DNA from 4 places in the Vreelandella sp. EE27 genome. Region 2 is predicted to be linked to each of the others. Evidence: predicted binding sites of a transcription regulator. Region 2 holds the regulator's gene; each other region holds the start of a gene.
What was found. The regulator sigma-54, encoded in region 2, starts transcription at its own class of promoters, with help from an activator protein. The targets are predictions, from matches to a motif close to TGGCACNNNNNTTGCTNT.

Region 1 (4,360 bases), 270 kb from region 2:
GCTCAGGGCAAAAAGCGCCAGGCGCCAGTGGGCACGGCGCGTAATGAAGGCAAACGGTGAAGAAATCATGGCGTGCATGGCCTTACCAGGTATTGGTGAGTGGGATAGAGGGCTCGACAGGGGTATGGTATACCCGGCGCGGCGCGTATTGGTGGCGATCACCCTTATTGATGTAGTAGATATTGGAAGAAGAGTACAGGATGCGCTCGCCATCGATGATTTGCGTTGTGACGATGATCTCTTCGTTGCCGGTGTGCGTCCAGCTACCGCTGGTGATATCCGCCGCGACCCCCGCCGGAATCAGCCCCAGCGCCGGTTCGCTCCAACGGTTGATCGGAATCGTGGCCACGGCGATGCCCGCCGTTAGAGCGGTGAACGCGCCTACCGGCGGGCGGATAAAGCCGCGATCGCGATGCTCGACGACCTCGACATCGATAACGACCTCGGCGCTGTTATCGGTGGGGTTCATGGTCACGTTGGCGCCTCGGGTGACCAGCTCGCTGGTCAAAAAGGTGCGGAAACCGCGGCCAAACTCGCCGCCGCTGTAGGCTACGTAGCCGTCCGGCTCTTGGTCTTGAATATGTAGGTCGCGAAACCGTACGCGCTCGCGCTGAAGGATCTGGCCCGCTTCATGGCGTGCGAGTATTTCCCAGTGGTGAGCGGCCTGCATGCGCTGCTGCTCCGAATAGGGGTAGGTCGTCGCAATCGGCGCTTGCGAGGTATTGGCGTAAAAGCAGCCGCTCAGGGTAAGACTCAACAGTCCCACGCCAAGCGCGCCTCCCAAACGCGTTGTTCCAGCTAAAAGGCGGGTATACACCGGCTAGTTCCTTCTCTTCACAAAAGGTGTTTTTGATAGACTTGTCGGCCACGTCTATATTCCATCGGCCAACGGGTAGAAAACTTGAATGAGTAGAGACACCTATGCTTGAAGACCACCGCGGAGGTCCGCGCCACGACTCGTTGCTGTCCGCGTACCCGTCGGACGATGGCAACAGCGGCTGGATGATCAGCTATATCGACATCATGACGCTGCTCGTCGCGCTGTTTGTGATCATTATCGCCGCAGCGAATGTAAGTCCTGGCTGGTCAAACGACGACCCGCTGGATTTATCGACCAGCGACGCGCCGGATATTCACCAGCCCGAGCTTCGTGTGCCATTGCCGGAAACGCTAGAGCGTACCCCCGCGCCGGTGGCGTGGGGGCTGAGCCCCGCTGCCATTAGCGCCTCGCTTGGCGTGGTGGGGCCGTTACCTCGCAGGCCCATAGCGTCGCCGGCACAAGCACCGGTAGAAGCCCTGCCTCCCCCTGCGCTGCTGGCCCGCCTGGCGCCTGGCGCTCAAGTCGATGCGCTGGATATTGACGAGCCTGCGCCGGTTTTTGAGTGGCTGCTTCCCACGCCGCTCTTTACCGCCCAGGCCACGGCACGCCAGGGCAACGATACGCGTCTAACGGGCAACTCGGCCCTAGCCGACTACATGGTGATTCTAACCGATCAGCCGCCGGTAAACGCGATTGCCTTGAGCGACGAGGCCATCGAAGGGGCGGTGAGCGCCGCCGAGGGCTTGAACGAGCGCGTCGCCGACTCGCTTTATCTGCCAAGTTTGGAGGGGGTCGAAGTAGCGCGTGTCGCCGAAGGGATTAGCCTGCGCGTGCAGGATCAGCTGCTATTTCCCTCGGCCACCTCGGAGCTCACCGAAAGCGGCGCTTCTTTGGTGGATAGCCTGCTGGAAACCATTCAGCGCTTTGATGGCGAAGTATGGGTCGAAGGCCACTCGGATAGCCAGTCGATCAATACGCCGGAGTTTTCCTCCAACTGGGCGCTCTCCAGCGCCAGGGCCATCGCCATTGTTGAAGCGCTCGAGGCAGCCGGCGTCGAGGCTTCGCGGTTGCGGGCAGTGGGGCTCGCCGCGACGCGCCCGCTCGAGGACAACACCACGGCGGATGGCCGCGCGAGAAACCGCCGGGTCGAGGTCGTCATTCACGTGGAGTAACGTACCGGCAAAAAAAGACCCGCCGGGGGAGGGCGGGTCACTAAGGGCTTGGCTCGATGTATTCTGCTGGCGTCAGGTGAGGGGTGTACAAGGCCGTCAGCAGGTACAAGTTGAGTATAGACATTTTGGCGTTTCTGCCAAGCATTTTTTGAATGTTTTTTTATGCCTTGTTAAAGCATTGTTAAAGTTTTACCGTTTTTAAGTGATAACCCACGAGGCATCGAGCCAGAATGCGAGACTTTATTTGCATCAATGTGGTGCAAAGTAGCTGCCCCGTTCTGGTGCTCGTAACTTTGCGTCACAGCACTCGCTTTTTATCTTTTTGAAAGTAAACAAAATACGCTGTGTGGCACGTAATCTGCTTGGTGGCTAATTCACAGCGCCGCCCGTCCATATCGGGTGGCCTAAAACGCGAGCAGGTGCGCCATGCCGGAACACGTCCCAACACAACGATCGGCCCAGGAGCCTGGCAGCAGAGCGCTGGACCCCGCCTTCGAGCCGCGCTTGCTGGTAACGGACCTGGACGGTTCTTTGCTGGACCATGACAGCTACGACTTTTCACCGGCCAGAGCGTCGCTCATTCGGCTTGGCGAGCTGGGGGTGCCCGTCATCCCCGTGACCAGTAAGACCCGCGCCGAGCTGATTCCGCTGCGCGAGGCCCTCAAGCTCACCTCCACCCCCTTTGTCGCTGAAAACGGCGCGGTGATCGGCTTGCCGCCGGGCTGGTGCCATCCAAGCCTGGACCGCCCGGGCGACGCCAGAGACGGCATCGTCATCAAACATACCGGGGTGGATGCCCGCTTCATTCGCGCGCGACTGAACGTATGGCGTGAGCGCCTGGGCGTGCGCTTTACTCGTATGGGTGAGATGTCCGTCGAACGGCTCATCGAACTGACCGGGTTGGATGAGGCGCGCGCCAATGCCGCGCGCCAGCGCGAAGGCAGCGAGCCGCTAATCTGGGAGGATGACGACAAGGCGCTGGAAGGTTTTCGTCAAGCGCTTGAAAGCGATGGCCTGGCGCTGACCCAGGGCGGGCGTTTTCATCATGTAATGGGCGCGGCCTCGGACAAAGGCAGCGCCGTGAACTGGCTGATCAAGCGCTTTAGCGCCCTGCGTGGGCGGGCGCCACTTACCCTGGGCCTTGGCGATGGGCCCAACGATGTCGAAATGCTCGAGGCCGTGAACCAGGCGGTGGTCATCAAGGGACGTCACCGCTTGACCGTGGCCCCCGCCAACCCGCTTTTATATCGCACCCATGCAGAAGGCCCCGAGGGCTGGGTCGAAGGCCTCATGTACTGGTGGGGCCAGGCAGACGAACGCTTGGCCGTGGCCGAAGACGACGCCACGACGGGATAAATTGGGTCCTGGGGCCTTTTAAAGTCAATGCCGGACGATACGCCAGAGAGGGCACACCATGAGCGATTTTCATCAAAACGGTTTAGTGACGGACTTTCACAACTTGACGCGGCGTCCCGTCGAGGATCTCGAGAGAGACCTGGCTGACTTTGCCAAGCGCCGCCCCATGGGGCTCATTCTACCGTCGCTTTTTTCCGAGCTCGAGGGGCCGGCGCTGTCGGCGATCATCGACGAGCTCAAACACGTTCCCTACCTTGGCGAAATCGTGATCGGGCTCGACCGGGCCGACCGCGAACAGTTCTTGTACGCCCGGGAATTTTTCTCCCGTCTGCCGCAGCATACGCGCATCCTTTGGAATGACGGACCGCGCCTGCGCGCGCTGGACAGCGAACTCGAAGAGCTCGGTCTGGGGGCACTGGAGCCGGGTAAAGGACGCAACGTGTGGTACTGCGCGGGTTATATGCTCGCATCGAACCGCTCGACGGTGGTAGGGCTTCACGACTGCGATATTTTGACCTACGACCGTGGGCTGCTGGCGCGCTTGATGTACCCGGTAGCCCATCCGCGCTTCAACTACAGCTTCTGTAAGGGGTACTACCCGCGTATTGCCGAAGGCAAACTCAACGGCCGCGTTTCCCGGCTAATGGTCACACCGCTTCTACGCGCCCTGAAAACCGTCTGCGGGCCGCTGCCGTATCTGGATTATCTGGACAGCTTTCGCTATCCGCTCTCCGGCGAGTTCGCCATGCGCCGTGACGTGCTGGAAGGCATTCGTATTCCGGCGGATTGGGGGCTCGAGATAGGCGTACTCTCGGAACTTCAGCGTAACTATTCGATGCGCCAGATCTGTCAGGTGGACATCGCCGATGCCTACGACCATAAACATCAGCCGGTCAGCGAAGAAGACGCAAGCGGCGGGCTCAACCGCATGAGTCTGGATATCGCCAAAGCGCTTTACCGCAAACTCGCCACCCAGGGCGTGATTTTCAGCAGCGAGGATTTCCGCACGCTC
Region 2 (4,360 bases):
TCCGCCAGCTCGCGGATGCCAAAAAGCGTCTCTTCCTCCTTGGCGATCGCTTCTTCGAGGGTCATCCCGCTGTCCCGGGTCAGCGGGTGGCGCCGGCGCGTGGCCGAATAGCGCTCGAGCAAAATCCGGGCGTCGGTGGTCAGATAAATCACCTGCACCCGGGTACTGCCGGATTTGATGTCCTGAAGCAGGGCCGGAAAGCGCTCCAGGGCCGTGGGCAGGTTGCGCGCATCGATACTCACCGCCAGGTGCGTGCGCTCGCCTTGCTGTCTTAGCTCATCGACCAGTGAACCCAGCAGCATGGCCGGCAGGTTGTCGATGGCGTAGTAGCCCAGGTCCTCCAGCGCCTGAAGCGCAATGGACTTTCCCGACCCGGAGCGGCCGCTGATAATCACCAGTTGCATAGTGTTTCTCTTCGGTCTGTAGGGCTGGGTGGGTAGGGCCTGGTTCTAGCTGCCCGTTTGCTCGCGAATTTTGGCGGTGACGATCTCCAAAAGCTCGCGCTGGCTCTCGCATTTGCGAAACTGTGCGCGGGTGGCGACGTCATTCATGATGGTGGCGACCTGACCCAACAGCGCAAGGTGGGTGTCGTCGGCCTCTTCCGGCACCAGCAGTACAAACACCAGGTCCACCGGGTCGCCGTCGATAGCGTCGAAATCCACCGGTTCGGCAAGCTTTAAAAAGCCGGCGATAGGAGCGCTGCAGTGAGGGCTGCGGGCGTGGGGAATCGCGACCCCATTCCCAATGCCGGTACTGCCTAGTCGCTCGCGGCCGATCAAACGGCTGAACACTTCCTGGCTATCCAGGCTGGGCGTATTTTGGGCGATGAAGGTGCTGAAGAACTCCAGCACGCGCTTTTTGCTGCCCCCGGGGACGTCGAACAGCACGCGCTCCGGGGGGAGTATGGTTTCCAGGGTCATCGATTTAACGCACGCCAGCGCCCTGGGCGCGAGCTTGTGCTTTTTCCTTGTGTTTTACGAGTTGGCGATCGACCTTGTCGGCCAGCGCGTCAATGGCGGCGTACATGTCGTTGTCCTGGGCTTCGGCGTGCAAATCGGCGCCGGCCGCGTGGAGGGTGCAGGCGGCCTGCTGACGCTCTTTCTCGATGGAAAGCGTGACATGAACGGTAGTGATGTTGTCGTAGTGACGCTCGATACGTTCGAGTTTTTCGTTAACGTAATCGCGCAGAGCGTCGGTCAGTTCCAGGTGATGGCCCGTAATGTTGACTTGCATCGACGTACTCCTAATCCAGGACTGTCCTTTGATTGTAACCCTTTTTCTACCATTGCAAAGCCCCGGCGGCCAGTTTCACTTTTTAACGCAAACGCCGCCGTTCGCTGGAGGAGGGAATCCCCATGGCTTCGCGGTATTTTGCCACCGTGCGCCGCGCTACGCTAATGCCGCCATCTTCCAATAGCGACACAAGGCGGCTGTCCGAGAGCGGCTTGCCCGGCGTCTCTTCTTGAATCAGTTTTTTCAACCGGGCACGGATCGCGGTACTCGAGTGGCTGTCGTTGCCGTCATGACCGCTCACCTGGCTCGAGAAGAAGTACTTGAGCTCGAATACGCCGCGGGGGGTGTGAATGTATTTTTGCGTCGTCACCCGTGAAATCGTCGATTCGTGCATCTCCACGGCCTCGGCGATATCGGCGAGTATCAAGGGTTTCATGGCCTCTTCGCCGCGCTCCAAAAAGCCCAGCTGGCGAGCGATGATCTCGCGACCGACGCGCAACAGGGTATCGTTGCGACTCGACAGGCTCTTGATCAGCCAGCGCGCCTCTTGCAGGTGCTCTTTTAAAAACTGGTTGTCCTGGCTCTTGTCCGCTCGCTTGATCAGGCTTGCGTAGTCCGGCTGGACGCGCAGCCGTGGAAGCGCTTCGGGGTTGAGCTCGAGGTGCCAGCCTTCGTTATCGTGGCGCACCACCAGATCCGGGGTGATGTAGCTTTCGTTGGTGACGCCATATGCGCTGCCCGGGCGCGGGTCGAGGCTTCTGATCAGCCCGATGACGTCATCGAGCTGCTCGTCGTCGAGCCCCAGGCGGCGCTTCAAAAGGCGCAGGTCGTCCTTTCCGAGGGCTTCGAGAAACTGGCGCACCAGGCGTTTGGCGGGCACCAGAAGCGGCGTGTCGTCGGCCAGGGTGGCGAGCTGGAGCATCAGGCATTCGCGCAGGTCGCGGGCGAAAACGCCGGTGGGTTCGAACTGCTGCATACGCATCAGCGTGTTTTCCACCTCGCGCTGACTCAAACCTTCGAGCCCCTGGGCCTTGAGCCCTTCGCGAATATCGTTGAGAGGCTGGGTGAGGTAGCCGTTGGGGTCCAGCGCGTCGATCAGGCTTTCGGCAATGGCGTACTCGCGCTCACTGGCGTCGGTCATGGCCAACTGCCAGAGCAGATGGCCATGCAGGCTTTGGCCCGCCGCCTGGCGCTCGAAATCCGGCCCCTCGCTGCCGGCGCTGGCCGCCATGTCCTGATAGGTGTCGGACCACTCGCTATCGATGGAGAGTTCGCTGGGGATGCTCTCTTCCCATTCGGCTTCGGCGGTCTCGGTCACGCTCTCTTCGCCAAACTCGTCCTCTTGCTCCAGCAGCGGGTTGGCGTCGAGCGCCTGCTGAATTTCCTGGCGAAGATCGAGGGTGGAGAGCTGCAGCAGGGCAATGGCCTGCTGCAGTTGAGGCGTCATGGTCAGCTGCGTGCCGACCCGCAGCTGTAAAGAGGCTTTCATGACCATTGAAGAACCACTCGTTACTCGTAAAGCTCCACCCTAGTGCGAGTTGGGGTCCGGCGCAAGTGCAATAAATATGCCACTACACGGAACTTTAGGATTGGCGATGGTTTAGAGGCGGAAATCGGCGCCCAGGTAGACCTCACGAACCTTCTGGTTATTCAAAATGGCGGTTGAGTCGCCGCTTGCGATGATGTGGCCGTCACCCACGATATAGGCGATATCGCAAATATCCAGCGTCTCGCGCACGTTATGGTCGGTGATCAGCACTCCGATGTGGCGTGCCTTGAGAGCCAGGATGATCGACTTGATCTCGCCGACCGAGATCGGATCGACCCCGGCGAAGGGTTCGTCGAGCAAAATGAACGCGGGGTCGGTGGCAAGCGAGCGGGCAATCTCCACGCGGCGGCGCTCGCCGCCGGAAAGGCTCATGCCTAAGTTGTCGCGGATATGGGTAATGTGGAAATCGTCGAGCAATTGCTCCAGGCGCGCTTCCCGGCCGCGGCGGTCCAGCTCCTTGCGCGTTTCCAGAATCGCCAAGATGTTATCGGCCACCGACAGCTTGCGAAAAATCGATGCCTCTTGGGGGAGGTAACCGATGCCGGCGGTGGCGCGTTCGTGCATCGGTGCCCGAGTCAGGTCGCGCTCGTCGATCCCCACCGTACCGGCATCGGCCTTGACCAGGCCTACGATCATGTAAAACGAGGTGGTCTTGCCCGCCCCGTTGGGCCCGAGTAGGCCCACCACGCTGCCTTGGGTGATCTCCAGGTTGATGTCTTTTACCACCCGGCGGCGCTTGTAGCTTTTGGCGAGGTGGCGGGCGTGAAGCGTTTTGACCGCCCCAGATTGCGTGCTCGACACGGTCATTCTCCTATTGCGCGGGCTGTAGCGTCATGCGGATGCGCTGGTTGTCGCTACCGCTAACGTCTGAGCGCGCCTGAACCACTTCGCGGTCGATGAAGTACTCGAGACGCCCGCCCTGAAAGCGGTCGGCCCGCTGGTGGAGTTCGGCCTGGTCGATAAGCTCGATGCGCCGTTCGCTGACGTGGTAGACGATGCGCCGCGCCCATCCCTCCATCGGGCCTTCGTCGTTTTCGAGCTGGTTGCGAAGGTAGGCGCGCTCGCCGGTGGCCACAGCCTGGGAAAGCTCGCCGGCGTCGTTGCGCGAGATTTCGACCCGGTCGCCGGTAATCTGCATTTCCCCCTGGCGGATATCCACATTACCGGAGTAGACGGCAGTACCCGCGCGCTGATCAAGATCGAGCCGGTCGGCTTCGACTTCGACGGGGGCCTGGCTTGTCTGGGCGGCGGCGCTCAAAGGCAGGGCCAGTACCAGTAGCGCGGTACGTAAAAACGGGTGCATAACGACTCCTAAGGCGTTGAGCGGGCGGGCGGGTGAGTACCGCGTACGTTATCGGTGAGCCGGACCTGGCTCGTGTCGAGCCAGACATCCATGCGGTTGGCGCTCATCTGCTGAGGGGGCTGCTGTAAAAGGGCCGGTGCCTCGGTGTAGGCGTGGCGGTCGATGCCATCGTAGTGTAGCCGCTCGGTATCGAGCTGCCAGCCCTCGTCCGGGGCGAGTAGCCTGGCCGAGCCCTCCATGATCAACGACTGGCGCTCGTTTTGCAGTATGCCGTG
Region 3 (4,360 bases), 1.8 Mb from region 2:
CGGCCGTTGGCTTTCTGCTCTTCGCAGAAACAGCAGTGGTCGGTGGCGGTGGTTTGCAGGTTGCCGGACTGCAGGCCGTGCCAGAGCGCCTCCTGGTGGCCTTTCGGGCGAAAGGGCGGGCTCATTACGTGGGCCGCGGCGGTGGCCCAGTCCGGGTTCTGGTAGACGCTGTCGTCGATCATCAAATGCCCGGCCAGCGCCTCGCCAAATACCGCGTGGCCCTGGCGTCGGGCGTAGGCGATCTCGTCCACCGCGTCTTTGGTCGAAACGTGAACCAGATACACCGGCGCGCCTAACGTACTGGCGATACGGATGGCGCGGCTGGCCGCCTCGCCCTCCACTTGCGGTGGGCGGGAAAGCGGGTGCGCCTCGGGCCCGGTCATGCCCTGGGCGAGCAGTTTCTGCTGCATGTGGTAGACCAGCTCGCCGTTTTCGGCGTGCACCGTGGGCACCGCGCCCAGCTCCAGGCAGCGCGAGAAGCTCTCCACCAAAATATCGTCGGTGGCCATGATCGCACCCTTGTAGGCCATGAAGTGCTTGAAGCTGTTTACACCGTGCTCGCGTACCAGCGTGCCCATCTCCTCCTTGACGCTCTCGTCCCACCAGGTGATCGCCACGTGAAAGGCGAAGTCGGTGGCGGCTTTCTCCGCCCAGCCCTGCCAGGTGTCGAACGCCTCCAAAAGCGACTGCCCGGGCTGGGGGATGACGAAATCGATGATCGTCGTCGTGCCGCCGGCCATGGCCGCGGCGGTGCCAGTGTAAAAATCTTCGCTGGCCACCGCGCCCATGAAGGGCATCTGCATGTGGGTGTGCGGGTCGATGCCGCCGGGCATGACCAGCTGGTCCGTGGCATCGATGACCTCGCAGCCCTGAGGCGTATCCAGATCGACTCCGATCGCTTCGATCTTGCCATCCACGCAGAGGACGTCGGCGCGGTAGGTGTCGGCATGGGTGACGACCGTGCCGCCCTTGATCAATAGGCTCATTGCGTTACTCCTGCTTATCCAGTCGCTTGATTACTCGCTGTCGGTCAGGCGCGTGTAGGTCTCGGGGCGGCGGTCGCGGAAGAACTGCCAGTTGTTGCGCGCCTCGCGCACCGCGTCCAGGTCGATCTCGTGGACGAGCAGCTCGTCCTCGGTGGCGCTGGCCTGAGCTTCGATCTTGCCGCGCGGGTTGACGATGTAGCTCGAGCCGTAGAAGTCGCCGATGTTCCAGGGCGCCTCGGTGCCCACCCGGTTGATGGCGGCGATGAAGCAGCCGTTAGCGGCGGCAGAGGCGGGCTGCTCGAGCTCCCAAAGGTATTGGGAAAGCCCGGCGACCGTGGCGGAGGGGTTGAAGATGACCTCGGCGCCATTGAGCGCCAGCGCCCGCCAGCCTTCAGGAAAGTGGCGGTCGTAGCAGATGTACACGCCAATTTTGCCAAAGGCGGTATCAAAGACCGGCCAATTGGACTGTCCCGGTTTGAAGAAGTATTTTTCCCAGAAGCCGGCGACCTGGGGAATATGCGTTTTGTGATATTTACCCAGGTAGCTGCCGTCGGCATCGAACACCGCCGCAGTGTTGTAGTAAACGCCGGTTTCGGTTTCTTCATAGACTGGCACGATGATCACCATGTGGTGCTCGGAGGCGAGTTTCTGCATCATCTGACAGGTGGGGCCCTCGGGTACCTTTTCGGCGGCGGCGTACCACTTTTCGTCCTGGCTGGGGCAGAAGTACGGTTGGTTGAAGACCTCCTGAAAACAGAGCACCTGAACGCCCTGTTCGGCGGCCTGCCTGATCATCGGCAGATGCGCCTCGTTCATGGCGTCACGAATCTCTGCCGGGTCGGCATCCGTGCTCGCTTTTAGCCCCATTTGAATCAAGCCGATTTTCATTGTTTGCATGCAAGAGCCCTCTCTCGTCGTCACACACCCCGCCCCACTCGATGAGGCGGTTATCCGTTGAAAGTATTGTTAGCGTTAGTGGCGTGCTGTTAAGCCTCTTTTAATCAAAAGGCCGTTGTTGTTTTAAAAGCTGTCCGTGAAGACAGTTTTTAGATTAGTGGTATAAACCCTGCTGTTTCAAGTGTTTTTATAAGCGCCCGTAAGTTTATGATTAATCTTGTTTTAAATCGTTTTTTGTCAACCTGGTGAATCGCTGCACTTATTTACGGCATTTATTTATTTTATTAAAATCATGGTCTTAATGAGTATTATGAGAATTATTTACGTTAACTTGTGCTTTTATGGTGCTTTTTTATTTTTAGGCGTACTCTCTTGATTGAGTGGCTTTTAATAACGCTCACCAAAATAACAACAACCTGTAAAGAGGCGCTTTTTCTGTCGAATAAGTCAGCTTTTTATCAATAAGTTATAAACCATTGCTTACGGTTAGGCATACTTATTGCTCTGGTTTCAGATGACCTGGTTTTAGATGACCGGGTTTTAGCTGACTCAATAACGATAATAGACAGTGGCTCTTCGAGGAGGAACTCATGACCGTTTCAGCATCCCGGATGGTGGATCGAGAAGGATTGATCGAGCTTGAAGTGAATAACGACGTGCGCGATAGCCCGCGCTTCAATGAGGATATCGCCCCCACCACCGCCGCCGAGCGCACCTGGAGTAAATGGAACATAGCCGCGCTTTGGGTGGGCATGGCGATTTGCGTGCCCACCTATACCCTGGGCGGTGTGTTGACGGCGTATTTTGGCCTAAGCGTGGGTGAGGCGCTGTTTGCCATTTTTCTCGCCAACGTCATTTTGCTGCTGCCATTGACGCTCAACGCCTTTCCCGGCACCAAATTCGGCATCCCGTTTCCGATCGTGCTGCGCTCCTCCTTCGGCATTTTGGGCTCCAACGTGCCGTGTCTGGTGCGCGCGCTGGTGGGGTGTGGCTGGTTCGGTATTCAGACCATGTTCGGGGGGCTGGCCATTCACCTGCTGCTGTCGGCGCTGTTTCCCGCCTGGGCGGCGCTTGGCGGGGTCGGCGAGGTGATCGGCTTTTTCGTATTCGGGGCGATGAATCTTTACGTGGTGATTCGCGGGGCGGAGTCGATCAAATGGATGGAGACGCTCGCCGCGCCGTTGCTGCTGCTGGTGGGCGTCGGCTTGATGGTGTGGGCGTGGCCGAACATGTCGATGACCGCGCTTTTGGCCCAGCCACCGTCGCGGCCCGAAGGCGCCTCGGTCTACGGCTACTTCTTTGCGGGCTTGACCGCCATGGTCGGCTTTTGGGCCACGCTTTCGCTGAATATTCCCGACTTTAGCCGTTTCGCCAAAAGTCAGAAGGATCAAATCGTCGGCCAGATCATCGGCCTGCCGCTGACGATGTTCTTCTTTGCCTCGCTCGGCGTGGTGATGACGGCGGCCTCCGAGTCCCTGGTGGGGCAGACGGTGGCGGACCCGGTGCGCCTGATCGGTTTCATCGACAGCCCCTTCTGGGTGATTCTGGCGATGCTGTTGATCGTCGTCGCGACCATTTCGACCAACACCGCCTCCAACATCGTCTCGCCCACCAACGACTTTCAGAACATCGCGCCGAAATTGATCAATCAGACCCGCGGGGTGCTGTTGACCGGGCTCGTGGGGGTGTTATTGATGGGGTATGACCTGCTGCAAAAGGCGGGGGTAATCGCTCAGGGTGTGTCGCTCGAGCAGATGTACTCCAACTGGCTGCTGGGGTACTCGAGCCTGCTGGGGCCGATCGCCGGCATCATGGCGGTGGATTACTTTTTGATCAAAAAGCAGCAGTTGGATGTGCCGAGCTTGTATCAGGATGGGCGCGCTTATCCGGCGGTCAACATCGCAGGCTTTATCGCTTTCGGCGTGCCCGTCGCGCTGACATTGATGGCGCTTTTGACCGGTACGATGAGCTGGTTCTACGACTACGGCTGGTTTACTGGCTCGGCCCTGGGGGCGGTGGTTTACTACCTGGCCAGCACCGTGCTTGGCAATGAGCGCGCGGCGGGGGGCGTTGCGGCGGCGCAATCGCGCTGAGGGGCACGGCCAAAAAATGGCGGAGGAGGGTGAGAGTCGAACTCACCAGGGGCTGCATGGCAGCCCCTACACGGAGTTGAAGTCCGGTCGCCCCACCGGGGAACGATCCTCCTCCTCACACACCAGGAAAGCCTAACGGTTTTTAACGCCACATGCCAGGCTGGCGCAGCTTACGCTCGTCGCGCACGCGCCGGGTATAACCGACGCGGTCGAAGAATTCGAGCTGGGCGATGGCGAGCTTGCGCCCGAGGCCGGTACGGTCGCGGTAGCCGGCGGCGGTGATGGCGCCATGGTCGGCCTCGAGGGTCTCCACCTGTTCGGCCAGACGTTGCAAAGTGGCCAGCGGGTAGAAGTGATCCTTGCGGACCTCGAATAACCGCCCTA
Region 4 (4,360 bases), 1.4 Mb from region 2:
CGCTTGCTCCATCGACCAACTGGTGGTCGTTCGCTCGCTCAAGCGCGCCTCGGACATCGGCACCTCGACCCGCACCCCGGCGGGGTAGCCGAAGTTGTTGCCGTTGGCCCATTGGTTCACCTGGCCACCCCAAACCCCGGACCAGGGCATCCCGGTGATCGCCAGAAACAGGATGAAGCCGCCGACGAACAACCCCGTCACCGCATGCAAATCGCGCCAGAACACGCGTTTTTTCGGCGTGCCGCGCACGCTGACCACACCGCCGTTGGCTTGGCGCCGGGGCCACCACAGGTAAATGCCGGTCAGCACCAGCAGAATCGCGAAGCCGCCGGTGATCTCGATTAGCTTGCGCGGCGTGGCGCCGAAAAACTTGAGGCTGTGCAGGGTGCGCACCGTCCACATGAGGGTGCCCTGGTCGTCCAGCGTGCCGAGCACGTTGGCGGTGTAGGGGTTTACATACACCGCCAGGCGCTCGTCTTGTGGGGTGCGCACGGTGATTTCCGCCGAGCTTTCCGGAGTGGCCGGGGCGGTGTACTTCAGGGCCGTGCCTGGCTGTGCTTCGAGGGCCGCGCTCACCAGCGCCGAGGGCGCAGCGGTGCTCGCTTGAGCCTCCACGCGTTTGACGTCGGCGTGAACGATGGCGTCGATCTCATGATGAAAGAGATAAAGTGCGCCGGTGATCGACAGCATAATCAAAAACGGCAGGACCAGAAGGCCAGCATAGAAATGCCAGCGCCAGACGGCGAGGTACATATCGAACGGCTTTTCCGCCGTCGACGGGGTAGTGGCGTGAGATGACATCACGGCTCCTTGAGCGCCCGATTAATGGGCGCTTTGATAGCGACAAGCGCCTGGCGGTCAAAAGCCGTCAGGCGATCAGAAATTGAGAGACGAGTCGCTAGGCAGCCGGCGGTGCGCGGGGAGGTGCGTGACGGTAGTGATCGAGGGAGGCAAACCCCTGCAACGGCATTTGCGGCAAGGGGGCCTGGTGAATGAACGCCTGCCGGGCAATGGTGGGCAAAAGCGCGTGGGCAGAGGGGAACTGCTGCCAGATCGAGCAGTAGCCGCACTCGTGAAACCAGGTGAAGATCGGCTCGGGTGGGGCTTTCTGCTGCCCGTGGTGGGCGTGATGCCCTTCGTGACCCAGCCCTGAAGGCTCTTGATGGCCGCCGTGGTGGGCATGATCGTGCGCTTGAAGCTGTGAGATCAGCGGGCCCACCAGCAGCAACAGCATCGCCACCAGCGCCATACAAAGCGCTATGCGATACCAGTGCTTGCCTGTTGAGCGTTGTAACTGCACGAAGCGATCTATCCTGATGAGCCACGAGGTCGTTGGCGGGGAATGGCTAGATCGTAACGCAAAGTTGTTCAATGGGCAGTATTGCCCAGGTGGTCTTTTGTCACATGGCCATCAGGCGGCGTGCGTGCCGCCTGGTCAAGAACCGAAAGCGCCAGCGGCGATAGCGTTATTCAATCACGTAATCTGCGGCGTTGGGCCCCGCTTCACTGAAGCGAATTTCGACAGGAAACTCGCTATCGCAGCCTTGCACCATCCAAAGCTCCTTCCATTGCTGGGCGCCCTCACTTCCCTCGGGCATGGCCATCACGTAAGGATAGAGCTCTTCAGGGGTGTCGCAGCCCATCATGTCGACCTTGGCGGCAACGCCGGTCATGGCATCTTGCATCAACTGCTGGTTGGCAAGGGTGCTTGGCTGGACGGCGCCTTCGGGCAGCGGCTCTGCAGCAACGGAGCTGCTCATCACGCCAACAAGCAGGCTAGCGGTCAACAACGTGGATAGTTTCATGAATAAGACTCTTTAAAGGTGATGGGTTAAAGGCGAAGCTTGATTAGCTTTTGACAAGCTTTCTTATATAAACGCTACAGGAAAAGGTTGTCTAGTAACTTTAGCGAGTGCCCAACATTGAATGCGCAGGGCAAACAGTCGACCCTGGCGTCAAAAAGGTGACTCGAACAGTGCATTACGCCAGTAGCGTTGCCACTTTTTGGTGCGCGATAGTGTTTATTTGTTCTTTTTTGGTGCGAGAAGATAGCCGCGATTCTTGAGATAGCATTCCAATGCTGGATTCGAGCACGCGCCGAGACGTTTCACCATTTTGGCGCATTAATTGCATTTCCAGGTGAACGGATTGTTTAACGGACAAAAGCGACAGCTCCTATGACCTTATGCGATAGCGCACCTTCGCTCGCGTCTTCCGGCCACCGCTTCGATAAAAGTCGCCGTTGGGCGGCTTCACTGGGCCTGGTTTTCGCCCACCGCGACGGCGCCACGCGTCTGGTCCAGGCGCGCCACCAGGGTCCACTTCGCGTACAACGCCCCTTCTACCCGGAAGGCCGTGGCCAGGCGTGCCACGTTTACGTGCTGCACCCACCCGGGGGCCTGGTCAGCGGCGATGCGCTGACCATTAGCGCCCATATTGAGCCCGGCGCCCACGCGCTTTTGACCACGCCCGCGGCCAACAAGCTCTATAAGGCGGACAGCCAGGGCGTGGCCTGGACCCAGCGTACCAGGCTCACCGTGGACGACGGCGCGGTGCTCGAGTGGCTGCCCCAGGAAACCATTGCTTTTGATGGCTCGAAAGGCGAGCAGCACACCCATATCGCCCTTCACGGCAGTGCTAAATGCCTTGGTTGGGAAGTCATGGCGCTGGGCCGCCCGGCAAGCGAATTGCCGTTCGTTTCCGGGCGTATCGAGCAGCACTTTCGTTTGACCCAGGATGGCAAGCCCCTATGGCTCGAGCGCCAGCCGCTGGACCCATTACACCCGCGCTTTGTGGGCCGCTGGGGCCAGGGCGGTGCCACCGTGCAGGCCACGCTGTGGGCGGTAGGGCTCGATGATAATCAGCAAGCCGTCGAGGCGCTGCGCGAGGCGCTGCCGGATAGCCCGCACTGGGCGGTCACGCAGCGCCACGGCGTGCTGCTGCTGCGTTTTCTGGGCCAATCACGTAATGAAGCCTGGGCGCTTTGCGAGCAAGCCTGGCGGCTTTTGCGCCCGCGCCTGATCGAGCGCGAGGCCCATACGCCGCGCATCTGGTTAACGTAATCCCTCTTTTAAGGACGACGCCCCATGGAATTGACCCCACGAGACAAAGACAAGCTGCTGCTGTTTTCCGCCGCCCAGTTGGCCGAGCGGCGCCGCGCACGTGGCCTGAAGCTCAACTACCCGGAAGCGGTGGCGCTGATTAGCTTTGAGATTATCGAAGGCGCCCGCGACGGCAAGAGCGTGGCGGAGCTGATGAGTTTTGGCCGCGAGATCCTCAGCCGCGAGGACGTGATGGATGGCGTGGCCGAGATGGTCGATGAGGTGCAGGTCGAAGCCACGTTTCCCGATGGCACGAAACTCGTGACCGTCCATACGCCGATTGTGTGAATCGTGAATCGTGAGTAGTGCTTTGCGTATGCGTGAATCATGGGGTTGATACCACCACTCACCACTTACCATTCACTACTCACCTGTCACAAAAAACAGGAGAGCGCCATGATTCCTGGCGAATATCAGTTAAAAGAGGGCGATATCGAGCTGTGCGTGGGCCGCGAGCGCATCACGGTGGAGGTCGCCAATACCGGCGACCGGCCGGTGCAGCTGGGGTCGCACTACCACTTTGCCGAGGCCAACCCGGCGCTTGTGTTCGATCGCGACAAGACCCGCGGTTTTCGTCTGGACGTGGCGGCAGGCACCGCCATTCGCTTCGAGCCGGGCCAGACCCGGGAAGTCACGCTGATCCCGTTCGTCGGCAAGCGCGAGATCTACGGTTTTCGCGGTGACGTGATGGGGCCGCTGGAAGGAGACAATCAATGACGACCAATAAAATCAGCCGCCAGGCCTACGCGGACATGTACGGCCCCACGGTGGGTGACCGTGTGCGCCTGGGCGACACCGAGCTGTGGATCGAAGTCGAGCGTGATGCCACCCACTACGGCGACGAAGTAAAATTTGGTGGCGGCAAGGTGATCCGCGACGGTATGGGCCAGAGCCAGCGCGTCGATGAGGCGGTGATGGACACCGTGATCACCAACGCCTTGATTGTCGACTGGTGGGGCATCGTCAAGGCCGATGTCGGTCTGCAAAACGGGCGCATCGCGGCGATCGGCAAGGCCGGTAACCCGGACACCCAGCCGGACGTCGAGATCGTCATCGGCCCCGGCACCGAAGTGATCGCCGGGGAAGGCAAGATTCTCACCGCCGGCGGCATCGACGCGCACATCCACTTCATCTGCCCCCAGCAGGTGGAAGAGGCGCTGATGAGCGGCGTGACCACTATGCTGGGCGGCGGTACGGGCCCGGCCACCGGCTCCAACGCCACCACCTGTACGCCCGGCGCCTGGCACATCGGCAAGATG

Region 1: the regulator sigma-54 is predicted to act here: its motif matches at 2,340-2,357, upstream of ACWHVV_RS11760 (HAD-IIB family hydrolase).
Region 3: the regulator sigma-54 is predicted to act here: its motif matches at 2,372-2,389, upstream of ACWHVV_RS02155 (NCS1 family nucleobase:cation symporter-1).
Region 4: the regulator sigma-54 is predicted to act here: its motif matches at 2,117-2,134, upstream of ACWHVV_RS17070 (urease accessory protein UreD).

The regions. Positions count from the first base shown of each region.
Region 1 covers NZ_OZ309109.1:2,477,278-2,481,637, reverse strand. The annotation lists gene ACWHVV_RS11775 (FlgO family outer membrane protein) at 1-78, opposite strand, end outside; gene ACWHVV_RS11770 (hypothetical protein) at 83-766, opposite strand; gene ACWHVV_RS11765 (OmpA family protein) at 922-1,992, shown strand; gene ACWHVV_RS11760 (HAD-IIB family hydrolase) at 2,419-3,348, shown strand; gene ACWHVV_RS11755 (glycosyl transferase) at 3,407-4,360, shown strand, end outside.
Region 2 covers NZ_OZ309109.1:2,211,337-2,215,696, reverse strand. The annotation lists gene rapZ (RNase adapter RapZ) at 1-404, opposite strand, end outside; gene ACWHVV_RS10660 (PTS sugar transporter subunit IIA) at 450-920, opposite strand; gene hpf (ribosome hibernation-promoting factor, HPF/YfiA family) at 925-1,233, opposite strand; gene ACWHVV_RS10650 (RNA polymerase factor sigma-54) at 1,316-2,728, opposite strand; gene lptB (LPS export ABC transporter ATP-binding protein) at 2,834-3,583, opposite strand; gene lptA (lipopolysaccharide transport periplasmic protein LptA) at 3,594-4,085, opposite strand; gene lptC (LPS export ABC transporter periplasmic protein LptC) at 4,094-4,360, opposite strand, start outside.
Region 3 covers NZ_OZ309109.1:442,927-447,286, forward strand. The annotation lists gene hydA (dihydropyrimidinase) at 1-986, opposite strand, end outside; gene ACWHVV_RS02150 (nitrilase-related carbon-nitrogen hydrolase) at 1,017-1,883, opposite strand; gene ACWHVV_RS02155 (NCS1 family nucleobase:cation symporter-1) at 2,474-3,976, shown strand; tRNA gene ACWHVV_RS02160 (tRNA-Sec) at 3,994-4,091, opposite strand; gene selB (selenocysteine-specific translation elongation factor) at 4,119-4,360, opposite strand, start outside.
Region 4 covers NZ_OZ309109.1:3,639,642-3,644,001, reverse strand. The annotation lists gene ACWHVV_RS17085 (PepSY-associated TM helix domain-containing protein) at 1-801, opposite strand, end outside; gene ACWHVV_RS17080 (DUF2946 family protein) at 899-1,300, opposite strand; gene ACWHVV_RS17075 (hypothetical protein) at 1,467-1,805, opposite strand; gene ACWHVV_RS17070 (urease accessory protein UreD) at 2,178-3,062, shown strand; gene ACWHVV_RS17065 (urease subunit gamma) at 3,087-3,389, shown strand; gene ACWHVV_RS17060 (urease subunit beta) at 3,498-3,818, shown strand; gene ureC (urease subunit alpha) at 3,815-4,360, shown strand, end outside.